2 regions of the Bradyrhizobium sp. USDA 4510 genome follow, and region 2 is predicted to be linked to the other one. Evidence: riboswitches for the same ligand, from Rfam matches in the RefSeq annotation. Region 2 holds a riboswitch; the other holds the start of a gene.
The links. Region 2 has a riboswitch for ZMP and ZTP ahead of ACVMDN_RS19975 (bifunctional 5,10-methylenetetrahydrofolate dehydrogenase/5,10-methenyltetrahydrofolate cyclohydrolase). Riboswitches for the same ligand answer to the same signal wherever they lie in the genome.
Positions count from the first base shown of each region.

Region 1: it holds a riboswitch for ZMP and ZTP, as region 2 does, so the genes downstream of both, ACVMDN_RS17870 (serine hydroxymethyltransferase) here and ACVMDN_RS19975 (bifunctional 5,10-methylenetetrahydrofolate dehydrogenase/5,10-methenyltetrahydrofolate cyclohydrolase) in region 2, are expected to answer to the same signal.

Region 1 is NZ_JBSSBT010000001.1:3,914,162-3,921,817, forward strand. It holds gene ACVMDN_RS17855 (response regulator) at 1-542, shown strand, start outside; gene ACVMDN_RS17860 (winged helix-turn-helix transcriptional regulator) at 753-1,445, shown strand; gene ACVMDN_RS17865 (YybH family protein) at 1,547-1,993, shown strand; ZMP/ZTP riboswitch at 2,283-2,368, shown strand; gene ACVMDN_RS17870 (serine hydroxymethyltransferase) at 2,405-3,676, shown strand; gene ACVMDN_RS17875 (HAD family hydrolase) at 4,357-4,983, shown strand; gene ACVMDN_RS17880 (molybdopterin molybdotransferase MoeA) at 5,010-6,221, shown strand; gene lexA (transcriptional repressor LexA) at 6,465-7,169, shown strand; gene ACVMDN_RS17890 (hypothetical protein) at 7,426-7,656, shown strand, end outside.
Region 2 is NZ_JBSSBT010000001.1:4,334,492-4,342,147, forward strand. It holds gene ACVMDN_RS19970 (MaoC/PaaZ C-terminal domain-containing protein) at 1-149, opposite strand, end outside; gene ACVMDN_RS19975 (bifunctional 5,10-methylenetetrahydrofolate dehydrogenase/5,10-methenyltetrahydrofolate cyclohydrolase) at 279-1,142, opposite strand; ZMP/ZTP riboswitch at 1,158-1,237, opposite strand; gene ACVMDN_RS19980 (hypothetical protein) at 1,455-1,865, shown strand; gene ACVMDN_RS19985 (hypothetical protein) at 1,986-2,510, opposite strand; gene ACVMDN_RS19990 (hypothetical protein) at 2,726-3,463, opposite strand; gene ACVMDN_RS19995 (VOC family protein) at 3,623-4,006, shown strand; gene ACVMDN_RS20000 (hypothetical protein) at 4,022-4,372, opposite strand; gene ACVMDN_RS20005 (GrlR family regulatory protein) at 4,689-5,039, shown strand; gene ACVMDN_RS20010 (PAS domain S-box protein) at 5,228-7,656, opposite strand, start outside.

The DNA.
Region 1 (7,656 bases), 420 kb from region 2:
TCGAGGCCTACCGCCTCTACAAGGAGACCGGGCCCGACCTCGTCATCATGGACCTGTCGATGCCCGGCATCGGCGGCATCGAGGCCATTCGCCGCCTCCGGCAGTGGGACAGGCGCGCAAAAATCCTGGTGTTCACCATGCACCAGAACGCGGCCTTTGCCGTGCAGGCGATCCGCACCGGCGCGAGCGGCTATGTCACCAAGACCAGCCCGCCGGAGACGCTGGTGCACGCCGTGATGGATGCGCTGTCGGGCAAGATCGCGATCAGCCCGGATATCGACCACGAGCTCGCGCTCAGCCACCTTGCCGGCGAGACCAAGGCGGCCGACCTCCTGACCGCGCGGGAATTCGAGGTGCTGCGGATGCTGCTCGCGGAAAACACCACCGAGGAGATCGCCGAGGCACTGCACCTCAGCCCCAAGACGGTCGCGAACCTGCATTCCCTAATCAAGGACAAGCTCGGCGTCGGCACCGATATCGAGTTGGTCCGCCTCGCGCTGCGGCAAGGCATCCTCACGCAGATCGATCTCGGCGAACGCTGAGCCCACGGTGGCACCAGCCAGGCCGCGTACTGGCAAATCGAGCCGCATCTGCCTCCGGGCAAACCGAACATCGAGCCGGCATCGTCGAATGGCCGAGTCTCGAGAAAATCGCGTAACAGACCTCCAGGACAGCCTCGATGCTGGCTCGTCTGGGACATAGTTCAGAACCTGGACTACCTTGGTGGCCCTCGTGATGCTAAAGTTCTCGTCATGAAAGGCTATGGATCATTTTGCCCCGTAGCCAAAGCTGCGGAAATTCTCACGGAGCGGTGGACCCCGCTCCTGCTCCGCGAACTGTTGCTGGGGTCCCACCACTTCAACCAGCTTCGCCGCGGCATCCCGCAGATGTCGCCGACCCTCCTCTCCAAGCGCCTGCAAACGCTAGAAGAAGCCGGGCTAATCTCACGCAGATCAGGCGATAACGGGCATTGGGAGTACCATCCAACCCAGGCAGCCAGGGAAGCCAGGCCAATTATCGATGCAATGGGCTATTGGGGCCACAAATGGGCTCGCAGCCAGCTCACACCCAACGAACTTCACGCGGGCCGGCTCATGTGGAATATGCGCCGTTCGTTCGATCTAAGGCACATTCCATGCGACTTCGTTCTGTACATCGAGATTGCGGACGCTCGGCCAAAGCGCTGGTGGTTTGTTGTGAAGAAGGAGGAAGCCGATCTTTGCTGGGATGACCCCGGCTTCAAGGTCGATATCAGCCTCTATGCGAGTCTGCTGACGCTCGTGCAGATTTTCGTAGACGAGATGCCGCTGCTACGGGCGTGTGAGCTCGGCAAAATCGAGATCGACGGTCCCAGGCATCTTGTGAACAGCATGCGGACTTGGTTCCCACGCAGCAAATATGCCGATGAGGCGCCGGCGGCCGCAGATCGAGTCTCAGCCAGTTGAGGATATCCAGTCCACTTTCTGGACTAGTGGTTCTGCTTGCCTCGGCTATAGCGTTTGCGAATGCGCTCCCGCGCTAAGCATCTCAGCTAAAGGAGGCAAAGATGAGCCGCCCTTCTCTTCTTTCATGCACCCTGTTGTTGATCTTTACTTGTACTTGCGTCAGTCCCGCAGGGGCAGCCCCACCTGCCGACGAACTTTCCTCGGCGGCTGCCAAATGGGATGCCGCCATCAACAACGCAGACTTCGATGCCCTGTTACCGTTGTATGCCGCTGACGCCAGATTGATGCCGCCTGGTGCGCAGCCAGTCACCGGCCCTTTGGCAATCCGTAATTTCTTTGCCGGGCGGGGAAGAAGCGTCAGAGATCACAAGGTTGAGCTGCTCGATGTGTTGCCCATGGGAAAATACGCCTACACCACCTCGCATTTCACGGCCACGCTAGTAATAAATGAGAAGGCGGCGCCAATTTCTGGCAGCACCGTGAGACTGCTTGAACGCCAACCCGACGGGCAGTGGAAGATAAAGTCTCATATCTTCGTCAAGGAATAGATTCGCGGGTGCCACAGCCACACGGTCAGCCACCCCGCAAGCCTGACGGCCCGCAAGTGACGGATGGTCATGCACCTTATTGGCCCTCAGCCGAAGACGGCATTGATCATCGGGACATCGGTTCATTGGGTAAGCCGGACGTCCCTCGGTTTGGTCGCCATTGCCGTGGCTGTCGCCAGATGTTCGATCTCGCCCAACGCTGGGCCCGCGGCGGCGCCAGCAACCAACCCTTGCGAGCCCGCCGGGGATTGGATAGCCTTCTGCTCGCGATGAGCCTCGCAGGCTCATTCGTCCCTCGCGCGACTGGCGAGCTTACGTGGAATTGACCACGGTGAAGCGCGAAGGGTTTCAACGCCGTTCGCCTGGGCAACCCGTTCAGCTGATGATCCAGCGTCTTAGGGAGCCCGGACCATGCCGTCATTCCGCAATGAACTCCATCTCAACGATTCGGAAGTTGCCCTTGCGCTCGAGGGCGAAGAGCGCCGCCAGCAAGACGGCGTCGAGCTGATTCCGTCGGAGAACTACACCTATCCCGAGGTGCTCGAGCTGCTCGGATCGGTGTTCACCAACAAGTATTCCGAGGGCTATCCGGGACGTCGCTATTACGGCGGCCAGGAATTCACCGACCAGATAGAGAACCTTGCCCGCCAGCGCGCTTGCGCGCTGTTCCGCGCCGAACATGCCAACGTTCAGCCTCTGTCCGGGTCGCCAATGAACCAGGCCGTGTATCTCGGCCTGCTGCAGCCCGGCGATACGATCTTGGCGATGGACCTTTCACACGGCGGCCATCTCACTCATGGCGCGCCGGTGTCGCACATGGGGCGGCTCTTCAACTTCGCCCGCTACAAGACGCAGCCGTCAAACGGCGGCGCCATCGATTTCGATGAGCTCCGCGCCATGGCCCGGCACGTCCGCCCGAAGCTGGTGCTGTGCGGCTACAGCTCTTATCCGCGCGATCTGGATTATGCGTCCTTCAAGAGCATCGCCGATGAAGTGGGTGCACTGACCATGGCCGACGTCAGCCATTACGGCGGCCTGATCGCCGGCAACGCCTTGCGCAATCCGCTCGATGCGGGTTTCGACGTGATGACGACGACATCGCACAAGACGCTTCGCGGGCCGCGTGGCGGCATCGTTCTTTGTCGCCGGGAGTTCGCCGGCAAGATAGACGCGTCGGTGTTCCCGGGATTGCAGGGAGGTCCGCACATGAACGTTGTGGCCGGAACCGCGGTCACGCTGAAGAAGGCTTCGACGTCCGATTTTCATGCCTATGCAAGGCTGGTCATGCGCAACGCGAAGGTCCTGGCCGAAGCGTTGATGGAACGCGGCATGACGTTGATCACCGGCGGAACCGACAATCACATGATGGTCGTGGATACCGTGGCCAGCGTCGGCGTGGACGGCAGCGCGGCCGAGAACATCCTCGACGCCGTTGGGATCACCGCAAACAAGCAGATCATTCCCGACGATCCGCATCCGCCGCTCAAGCCGAGCGGCATTCGCCTCGGGACGCCGGCGGCGACCACGCGCGGCATGGGCGAGCCCGAAATGCGCCTGATCGCCGAACTCATTGCGGAGTCCCTCCGGTCGAAGGGAGATGCAGCGGTCGTCAAGCGACTGAGGTCGATCAGCGTCGAGATGTGCCGCGCTTTCCCCGTTCCGGGGATCGCGCCGCCCTCGTAGGCGGCCGACCTGCGTTCCTGTTCCGCGCCCGTCGCGTCACTCGGCAGGTCGTGAAGGTTCCCGGGGGAAGGACCGGAACGGAAATCGTTGCTGTTCGTTGGACCGCATGATCTCGAAGCGGAGCGTCCAACGCCGTGACCCGGAAAACCTTGCAAGCACGCTCGGAACAGGCGCTCGTCGTCATCATTCTCAGCACCGGTGCGCTGATCGGTTACCTCGGCTTGGCGCTGTCCAGGCTGTGAGAGCGACGCCGGCGGGCACCAAGCCGCCGGCAGGTATCAAGTCGCTTGGTACCCTGAAAGCGCGCGCGCGTGCCACTGAGTTGCCCGACGCGGCAAGCCAAGCCCCGTAGCAAAAATATAGGGTGAAACGAAGAGCAAGGCTCGGACAGATCATGTCGCGAGAATGCGGATGTTTGACGCACAAGCGACGACACCCGCCGTCGTCCCGGCGAAGGCCGGGACCCCTTACCCCAAATCTCAATTGTTGCGCGACGCTGGGGCCACGATCCCGTTCCTGATCAAATGCGGTGGTTATGGGTCCCGGCCTTCGCCGGGACGACGGTGGTGTGCGCGGGAACAGTCTCGCGATGGATGCAACGCCACGTACAATCCACACACCGGTCACTGAAATCGAGGACATTGCCGCCTGCCCGCAATTCTCGTACACGGTTTCATGCAATGACCTCGCAATTCACTCCCAACTCCGTCGACGTGCTGCTGTTCGATATCGGCCGCGTCGTGCTCGACATCAACTTTGACAAGGTGATGGCGCACTGGGCGCAGCATGCCGGGTGTGCGCCCGCCGAGCTCGCCACGCGCTTTGTCGTCGACGACAGTTTCAAGCATCATGAGATCGGCCGGATCGACGACGCGGCATTCTTCGAGAATCTGCGCCGGACGCTCGGCATCAACATCACGGACGCCCAGTTCCTCGAAGGCTGGAATGCGATCTTCACCGGCGAGATGCCGGGCATCGCCCCGCTGCTCGCGGCGGCCGCCAAGCGGATGCCGCTCTACGCCTTCTCCAACACCAATCCGGCCCATGTCGCGCATTTCTCGGTCACCCATGCCGAGCTGCTCAGCCATTTCCGCAACGTCTTCCTGTCCTCGAGCATCGGCTTCCGCAAACCCGACGCCGAGGCCTATGATCATGTGGTAAAAGCCATCGGCGTGCCGGCGTCGCGGATCCTGTTTTTCGACGACCTGGCCGCCAATATCGAAGGTGCGCGGGCCCGCGGCCTTTATGCTATCCACGTGACATCGACGGATGACGTGGCAAGGGCTTTGACCGCACTTGGAATTTGAAGATTAGGAATTGAGGAACTCTGAGCGTGGCCCTGATGCCGGTTGCCGATGCCCTGTCCGCCGTCCTCGCCGGCGCCGAACCGCTGCCGGAGGAGATGGTCGCGCTCGATGCCGCCTACCACCGCACGCTTGCGCACGACCTCGCGGCGCTCCGCACCCAGCCGCCGCAGCCGATGTCGGCGATGGACGGCTATGCGGTGCGCGCCGCCGATGCGGCTGATCTAAAGGCCCGGCTCAAGGTGATCGGCGAAGTCGCCGCCGGCCGGCCGTTCGACCGGACGGTCGGCGCCGGCGAGGCGGTGCGGATCTTCACCGGCGGCGTGATCCCCAATGGCGCCGACGCGGTGATCATCCAGGAGGACACCGCCGTCGACGGCGACCACATCACGATCACGGAGGCCGCCAGCGTCGGGCGGCACATCCGCCCGGCTGGGGTCGACTTCCGTGAGGGCGAGGTGCTGCTCGCCGGCGGCAGCCGCCTGTCCGACCGCGCGCTGTCGCTGGCGGCCGCCATGAACTATCCGGGACTTGCGGTGCGCCGCCGCCCGAAGGTCGCGGTGCTGGCGACCGGCGACGAGCTGGTGATGCCGGGCTCGCAGCCCGGCCCCGGCCAGATCGTCTATTCCAACGGCTACGCGCTGCGGGCGCTGGCGCGCGCCGAGGGCGCCGAGACCGTCGACCTCGGCGTTGCCGCCGACACGGTGGAGGCGACCACGGCGGGCATCCGCCGGGCGCGCGAGGCCGGTGCCGATGTCCTGATCACGACAGGCGGCGCCTCGGTCGGCGACCACGATCTCGTCAAGCGGTCGCTGGAAGCCGAGGGCGTCGACATGACGTTCTGGCGGATTGCGATGCGGCCCGGCAAGCCGATGATGCATGGCCGGCTCGGCGCGATGAGGGTGATCGGCCTGCCCGGCAATCCGGTGTCGTCCTATGTCTGCGCCTTCCTGTTCCTGGTGCCGTTGATTCGGGCGCTGAGCGGCCGGAAAGTGATTCATCATCGCCGCACGAGCGCCCTGCTCGGCCGCGACCTCGCCGCCAACGACCAGCGCGAGGACTATCTGCGTGCACGGCTCGAAGCGCGCGAGGACGGCACGTTGATCGCAACGCCGGTGACGCAGCAGGACTCGTCGTTGCTCGGGAATCTCGCTGCGGCACGGGCACTTCTCGTGCGCCCGCCGTTCGCGGCGGCGGCCGTCGAAGGCAGCGAATGCGAGATCCTGACACTGCCCGAATAGGGTTTTCGCGCCCCGCCGATTGTGCGTTGCCCGACACGTTCACCGGAAATTAAGTGGTTGCGGAACACATATCGAACATATAGTGTCCGTTCATGATTTGTTTCGAGTGCTGGTGTCTACATTCGGGAAGCTGCATGGAAGCAGGTGCATCGAGCACATGCTCCTGAGGTCAGGCCCGGCCTGCAGGCCCCACCAGAAGAGTCTCGGAATCGAACGACGCTATCAACCGGGGGAATACTCGAGATGCTCACGCGCAAACAGTACGAACTACTGCGTTTCATCAATGAACGTCTGAAAGAGGCCGGCGTACCGCCCTCCTTCGACGAGATGAAGGATGCGCTCGACCTGCGCTCGAAGTCCGGTATCCACCGCCTGATCACTGCGCTGGAGGAGCGCGGCTTCATCCGCCGTCTGCCGAACCGCGCCCGCGCCATCGAGGTCATCAAGCTGCCCGAACTCTCGGCCGGCGGCGGCAACGGTCGCCGCGGCTTCACGCCCAGCGTCATCGAAGGCACCCTCGGCCGGCGCGCCAGCACGCCGCCGATTGCCGAGGACGACGGCAACCGTCCGGTCGCGGTCCCCGTGATGGGCCGGATCGCCGCCGGTACGCCGATCGAGGCGCTGCAGACCCGCAGCCACACCATCAGCGTGCCGCCCGACATGCTCGGCGCCGGCGAGCACTACGCGCTCGAGGTACGCGGCGACTCGATGGTCGATGCCGGCATCCTCGACGGCGACATGGCGCTGATCCAGCGCAACGACGTCGCCAATACCGGCGACATCGTGGTGGCGCTGATCGACGAGGAGGAAGCGACCCTGAAGCGCTTCCGCCGCCGCGGCGCATCGATCGCGCTCGAGCCGGCCAACACCGCCTATGAAGTGCGCATCCTGCCGCCGAACCGGGTCCGCATCCAGGGCAAGCTGATCGGCCTTTATCGCAAATACTGAATTGCAAATACTTGCGGCGGCCGGGAACGAGCAACACGTCGGATCGTTCCTTGCATGATAGTGTAGCGTACGGCCTGCCCGATGCGCTCCGATACCTCTCGCGCAGCGTCGCGTGTTTGTGATCGGAGCGATCTCGGACCAGTCGTACAATCGCCCAGAAACGAGCAGACGCTCGTTCGCTATCGTCCACTCTGGTAGAGGCCCTAATGCCTCAAGGAGAGGCAGGGGTCGCTACCTCGAAATGAGGAGCCATCCGATGTGTGACTATAGTCTGCACGCCGTGGCATCGCGCCCCGCCATTGTCGGAGAGACGCTGATCACGACGACGTTCCGCGGCACGTCGACCCGCGGCTTTGCTTCGGAGAATGACCCCACTGTCGCGGTCTGCATGCTGCCGGGCACCGAGCTCGCTTTCGCCGAGAACGTTCGCTACGACAGCCGCTGGATCTGGACCAAGACGCTGAACTATCGCGTCGGCGTATTCAAC
Region 2 (7,656 bases):
CCGAACGGGCCTGCCGCAGCCGCGACGGGATCGGCATGGATTGGCACCGGATCATATTTGCCGGCGAACTCCAGGATCTCGGCCTCGCCGATCGTGTAGCTGCCAAGCTTGAACGTCTGGCCCTCGGTGAGATCTTCCGCATACAGCATCGCGCGCCTCCATCTGTCGCGCGACGATAGACGAATGGTGCGGGCTTTCCATTACCCCGGACGTCATGAACTTCGCGCGCGATACGCGAGCGATACCCACCGCTCGCATATCGCCGCAGGTATCCCGCGCTATTGCAGCCGCGCCGCCCTCGCCTTTGCCGCCTTCAGCGTGTTCTCCATCAGGCAGGCGATCGTCATCGGGCCGACGCCGCGCGGCACCGGCGTGATGGCGCCGGCGACCTGCACCGCCTCGTCGAACGAGACGTCGCCGCACACCGCATAGCCGCCGTCCGGCCTCTCGACGCGCGTGGTGCCGACGTCGATGACGATGGCCTGGGGCTTGATCCAGTCGCCGCGCACGAGGCCGGCCTTGCCCACCGCACTCACCAGGATTTCGGCCTCGCGGCAGATCCTGCTGATGCCGCGGGTGTGGATATGGGTCTGCGTCACGGTCGCGTGCTCCTGCAGCAGCAACGCGGCCATCGGCTTGCCGACGATGTTGGAGCTGCCGATCACCACGGCATGGGCGCCGGTGAGGTCTGATCGGACCGACTTGATCAGCCGGAGACAGCCGAGCGGCGTGCACGGCACCAGCGCGTCATCGCCATGAAACAGCCGGCCGGCGTTCAGGGCGTGCAGGCCGTCGACATCCTTGGCGGGATCGACCGCCGCCATCACGCGCAAGGCGTCGATATGCGCCGGCAACGGCAGCTGCACCAGGATGCCGTCGATATCGTCGCGCGCATTGAGCGCCTCTACTCCGGCAAGCAGATCGGACTCGCTGGCATCATCCGGCAGGCGTGCGACCTCGCCGCGCAGGCCGAGCCGCTCGGCCATCCTGACCTTGCTCTGCACATAGATCTGGCTCGCCGGGTCGCAGCCGACCAGCACGACCGCAAGCCCCGGCGCGCGGGGCAGCCGGTCGAGTTCGCCAGCAATCTTGTCGATGACAATTTGGGCATGTGCATGCCCATCGAGAATGTTCGCCGTCATGGCACCTCCGTTTCGAAGCGGTGCCCAGGCGCGCGGCGTTCAGTCTCTGCGCTCCCCGATGGTGGTCCATCCAAGCGCCAGTCGCGCAGATGGCGTGGTCATAGCCGCCCCGCCGGGCAAAGGCAATTCACGCTCTCCCGCGGGTCGAACGGCGACGAATTGCCCTCACTTTTGCCGGTGGATCGGTGCCGGGCGGGTCACCTCTGGGGGTAGGATTCGGGCAAGACTTGCGTTAAGTCTCGGCGCTTGCCGGGCTTTTCCGATCCCCGGCGCCATCCTTCCGGTCATCACGCCATTTCGGACATTTTCGACATGAGACATATCATCCTCGCGCTGGCGCTCTTCTGCCCGGCTGCCGCGCTTGCCCAAGGCACCACGCCGGCCCCCGCCGACGCAGACAAGCCGGCGGCGGCGACCTCGCAGCCGATGGTCGGCGACAAGCCGCTGGTCCAGGTCGGCAAGAAGTCGGCCGCCAAGAAGGGCGAGAAGCCTGCCGCGCCCGGCAAGCCTCAATCGGTCGCTCAGAAGCTTCAGGCCTGTCAGGACATCGACGACGCCACCAAGGAGCGACTGATCTGCTACGACGAGATTTTCAAGCCGCAGCCGAAGCCGAAGGCTGCCCCGGCCAAGGGCGTCAACGATTGCCGCTTCGTGAAGGAAGAGGACGAGCGGCTGACCTGCTACAACGGCTTCGCGGACAAGATTCCGCGCCTGCCGCGCTAAAGGTAGCGAGCGCCGCTCGGACGCCGTCCCGGATCCGGCCACCCGCCTGATCGCGGACATGAAAAAGCCGCCGCAAGTGTTTGCGGCGGCGGATTGATTGCCGGCTGCGGCAGCCCTTTCTTACCAGGTGCCGAAGCCGCCGAAGAAGCCCATGCGCTGCTGCTGCGCGACGCGGTAGGGCTGATACATGCCGGGCTGTGCCAGCCGCATCGGCGGCTGGGGATGGGCATGGTAGCGCGCGACCTTGCGCTTCTTCGGCGCCTGAGGCTGGGCCTGCGCCGGTTGTTCAGCCGATTTTGCCTCAGCCGCGACCTTCTGCGCATCAGCCTTCTCCGGCGGAATGAACTGGGCGAACGTATTGCGGACGCGGGCTTGCGCCGACGCATCGCCCGTAGCCGACGGGATGGCCGCGGCGACCGCGTTGACCTGCGCCGGAACAATGGTCGGCAAATTGGTGTCGTACACCACCCGCTCGGGCAATTTCTGGGTCGACTTGATGCGCACCATGGTCTTGTCGACGCCCGGCGACGACAGTCCCTGGTTCTGGCCGGCGACCACGGCCTCCTGCGGCACGATGGCATTGACGACGAAGAGCAGCGCGAGCAGCACTCCACCAACGAACAGGAAATAACGCGCCACAGGCATTTTGGTAGCTCCCCCCGCGCAGCAGGGCGCGGTTCATCTCGGCGCGACGACATCAGTCATCGCGCGGGCGATTTCATCGTCTGCGCATGATCACCCGGACGCTGTCCGCGCTCCCGGGTCGTTCGCTAACGGCTGGTTTATTAGTTAGTTCCTGTCCGGCCGTTACGGTTCACCCGACAAGTCAATTCGCGGTCACTTTTTCGAGATGCCGGGAATTAGAGGCGGCTCGCCGTCACGACCGAACATTTCGCCTTGTTTGCGTTCACGTTGACGAACCCGACCAACATTTGCGAGTAAGTCTTGCGGCTCTTCATGGCGATGGTGTCGGAGATCAGCCGCTTGCGCTCGGTCAGCGGCCGACCGTCCCGGCGGATGAAGGCGCAGGCGATCTCGATATCCTTGACGGCGAAATCATTGGCATTGCGCAGCGTCAGGGTGACCAGCGCCTTCGAACCCAGCCCGCCGCGCCGCCACGATTGCGAGGCGATCCGCAGCTTATCCAGCGGCGACCTTTCAGCGCCGGGCCCGGACGGCTTGGCCTCCTCTGCCCCCTGTGGAGCGATGGCCACACCGACGGTGGTCGGCTCGTCCGCCGGTGCGGCAAGCGCATCCCTCGCGGTCTGATTTGTGATTTGGGCTGGTTGCTCGCCGGTCGGGGCATTCTGCGCGGTGCGGATCATGGAGGACACCGGCCAGACATCCTGGTCCCCGGCGTCGCTCGGCTCGGGAAGCATGAACCATGCGGCGATCCCGGCGAGCGCAATCAGCGGCAGCAGCAGGCTGGCGTAGAAGCCCCCTTCACCGAGACGTCCGGCGGCCAACCTCCGAAACGACGCCAAGCCGATCCGCATCGTCGTGCCCTCACCCTGGCAGCCTGATCGGGCCGCCCCCACACAGAGAGGAAGCCGCACCGCGCGGCTTCCGGGACGGCCGCAGGTCGAGCGGCCACGCAAAAACAATCGCTGACGGCCGCAATGGTTTCATTCCGGGACGACAATCTTGGGCAGGCATAACGAGGGATGGTATCCCAGCGAACCGCTCGCTAGATTTGTGCCGCCCGAGAGCGAGTGCCGCGCACCGAACAGCGGCACGACAACAACAAGGAGATCGCAATGCCTGTCGTCACCTGGGACCACGTCCACCTGCGCAGTCCCGATCCCGAGGCCACCGCGACCTGGCTGCGCGACATTCTCGGCGGCGAGATCATCCGCGGCCCCGGCCGCATCGACGTCCAGCTCGGCGGCGCCAGGGTGTTCATTGCGGAGGTGACCCAGGGCGACGGCGTCAACGCCGCGCCGGTGACGCCCTATCAGGGGCTCGATCATTTCGGGCTCACGGTGAAGGACATCGACGCGGTCGCGGCCGAGATCAAGGCCAAGGGCGTCGAATTCACCAAGGAGCCGACCACGATCCGTCCCGGCGTGCGGATCTGCTTCATCCGTGGCCCGCAGGGCATCTCGATCGAACTGCTCGAGCGCGACCAGAAATACGTCTGAGCCACGCGTGCGGCGCTAAGTCATGCTGCCGGGCATGAAGCAGCGGATCGTCACGCCCATGTAGCTGGGAATCGGCCAGACCATGGCGCGACCGACCCGGTTGGGCTCGGTGACCACGGCCTCGTCGGGGACATCGATCCACGCCCCGTCGAGGCGCACACGATAGTGCCCGTCCTTGGATTCCCAGTCGACATCGCTGACCGCTGTGCCGTCGGCATCCGAACAGCACGGCCCTTTGCCGCTGCGCAGGCCGTCGAACCACTCCTTCAGCGGCGAATTGGCGTAGCGGCCGTCGGGATCGCGCGCCTGCGCGATTCGCATGGCCGCGACCAACACCAGCGTTATCAGCACGAGGGATGCGATCATGTGGCCCGCATAACGGGCCGAAGTTCCATTGAGCCTGCGAGGGCGTGCCCAATGGCCGCCGGATTCAATCCAGTCAGACATGTGTTTGCTCCAGCACTCACCGGCCAGTGCAACCAGAGCTATGCATTTCGCGGGCCACTTTGATTCGCGCGTACGGTCCGCTGTCATTGCGCCGTCACACTGCCTGGCAGGAACCGAGGGTCACCCGAACGCGGGACACCCGGGAATCAACCTGCCGCATTGCACGAGGTTGCTCGCTTTGGCATAAAAAACCAACTGGCTTGCCGTGGGCGTGGCGGCCAGCAATCGGGACGTCATGAAGAACGGACTTTACTCAATTCACGTCACCCTGCTGGACGGTCGCGTCGGCAAGGGCAGCGGCGTCATTCTCTTCCGCGACGGCCAGATACTGGGCGGCGACGCCTATCTTTACTACACCGGCAGCTACACGGTGAAGGGCGATGCCTTCAAGGGCGAAATCCTTGTGCAACGCCACACGACGCCGCGCGACACCGACAACCCGCTGTTCGGCGGGCCCGCGCCCGTCGGCATCGGCGTCTCCGGCACCTTCACCGACACCCGCGGCACCATGAGCGGGACCGCGCTGGTCGGCAAGGCGAGCCTGATCTTCGGCGCCACGCTGCACAAGCTCGCGGATATCAATTAGCGGTTTGAAACCATTAGACCCGTCATCCCCGCGCAAAGGCTTCGCCTTTGTCGCTGGAGGCGCGAGCACAGCGAGCCTCTGAGGATCGACGGCCACGAGCCGGGCCGTGCATCCTTCGAGACGCGGCTTCGCCGCTCCTCAGGATGACGGATCGAGAGCAAACGCGTGGTTGGCCACTACGCTTCGCGCTATTCCGCGGCCTGCTCCAGCGGCGCGACGCGCGGCAGGATCATCTGGATGCGTGTGCCGTTGCCCGGTGCGGAATCCAGCGAGAGCCGGCCGCCGAGCCGCGTGGTGACGATGCTGTAGACGATGTGCAGGCCGAGCCCGGTGCCGCCCTGATCGCGCCGCGTCGTGAAGAACGGATCGAAGGCGCGGCGGCGCACGTCGAGGCTCATGCCGCAGCCATTGTCGGCGAAGATCACCTCGACATTGTCGCCGCCGGCGGCGTGGACCTGGATCTCGACCTCGCCGGCCTTGCCGTCCGGGAACGCATGCGCGACCGCGTTGAGGAACAGATTGGTCAGCACCTGGCCATACGGTCCCGGATAGGAATTCATGATCAGGTTCGGCTCACAATCGACATTGAGCGTCAGATTGTGCTTGCGCAGGCCGGGCCTCAGACTCATCACCACCTGCTCGGTGAGATCGCCGAGGTCGAAGGTGCGCTGGTCCGAATAGTTGCGGTCGGCGGCGACCTGCTTGAACGACTGGATCAGCTCCGCGGCGCGGTTGAGATTGGCGACGAGTTGCGAGGAGGCATCGCGCGCCGTGTTCAGGAAATCGTTGAGGCTGGAGCGGCGCAGGTCGCCGCGCTCGACCTGGGTGGCGAAATTCGCGGTCTTGCGCTCCAGCGCGGACGCCACCGTCAGGCTGATGCCGACGGGATTGTTGACCTCATGGGCGACGCCGGCCACCAGGCGGCCGAGCGCGGCGAGCTTTTCGGCCTCGATCAGCGAATTCTGGGTTTCCCGCAGATTGCGCAACGCGGCCTCCGCGGAATCCCTCGCCTTGCGCATCTCCTGCTCGGAGCGCTTGCGCTCGCCGATGTCGAGCGCGACCGTGACGATGTTCTCGATCTCGCCTTGCGCGTCGAGGATCGGCAGCTTGTTGACCAGCCATTGCCGCATGTTGCCGGCGACGTCCTTGTACTCCTCTTCATAGAAGCCGAGCTCGCGCCGCGCCGACAGAACGCGCTTGTCGTTCTCATCGGTCTTCGCCGCGCCATAGCGCGACATCAGCTCGCCGGTGGTCTGGCCGATCGCGTCCTGCGGCTCGATGCCGAAGATTCCCGCCATGTAGCGGTTCATCAGCACGTAGCGCAGGTCGCGGTCCTTGACGTTGATGACGGCGGGCACGGTATCGATGACCATCTGCAACAGCCGACGGCCTTCGGCGATCGCGTCTTCGGCGCGCTTCTGGTCGGTGATGTCGCGCACCGTGCCCTCGTAGCGGATCACTTCGCCCTCGTCGTTGCGGACGACGGTCGCCGAATCGGACAGCCACAGCACGGTGCCGTCGCTCGCGCGCACCTGGTACTCGTAGTCGCGCACCGTGCCGTCGCGCTGCATCAGCTGCTGGTACTGCTCGCGCGCCGCCGGATCCACATAGACGGTAGTGGCGATGTCGTCGATGCCCTTGATCAGGTCCTGCGGCGTGGCATAGCCCATCATCCGCGCCAGCGCCGGATTGGCGTTGAGCAGCGCGCCGCCCGGCGTCGTGACGTAGATGCCCTCGACCGACGCTTCGAACAGCTTGTGGTAGCTCTCCTCGGCGAGCCGCTGCTCGGCGAGCGCGCGCAGGGCAGCCTCGCGCGCGCTGTCGGCGTCGACCAGGGTCTGGCGGAACACTTCGGCGGCGCGTGCGATGTCGCCGATCTCGTTGTCGAGGTCGGCGCCGGGAATGAACGCGCTCTTCTCGCCGCCGGCGACCTTGCGGATCGAGCCCGCGATCCTGGCGAGCGGGCGGACGGTGCGGCGAACCACCAACACCGACGCGAACAGGCCGATCAGCACACCCGCCGTGCCGAGCACGATGCTCTGCCATTTTGCTTCGGCCAGCGTCCGGGCAAAATCGCGCGACAGCACGTGGCCGCGGCGAGAGCTGAGCTCGCGGAGCAGCTCGGTGACCTTCTGGATCAACCGGCCTTCGGCGCCGAGCACCTCCTTGTCGATGTCGGCGATCTGGCCCTCGCGCACCGAGACCGCGATGATCGCCTCGGCATAATTATCGACGGCGCCGCGCAGCGCGGGATCGGAGATGGTCATCGCCCGCATGCTCTGCGCGGCCTGCTCGGCAGCGGACGTGTTGTGCGCCAGCAATGCGGTGGCAATCCGGCTCTGGGATTGCGACAGCGCATTGGCCAGCGCCGCATCGTTGCTCGCGGCGACCGCCTTGTCGAAGGCGTCGCGCAGCGGCGGCAGCCCGGCGACCAGCTCGGCGCGGCGGCTGAGCAGCGCCGAGATGCGCTCGATGCCGTTGCGATAGGTCGCCAGCCGTTGGGTGACGCCGTCGATCATGTCCTGCTGCTCGGGCGCCAGCTTGATGCGGGTCTTTTTCAGGATCTCGCTCAGCGACTGGGCCGCCTCCGCGACCTGGACCGACTGGCTGCCCGGCT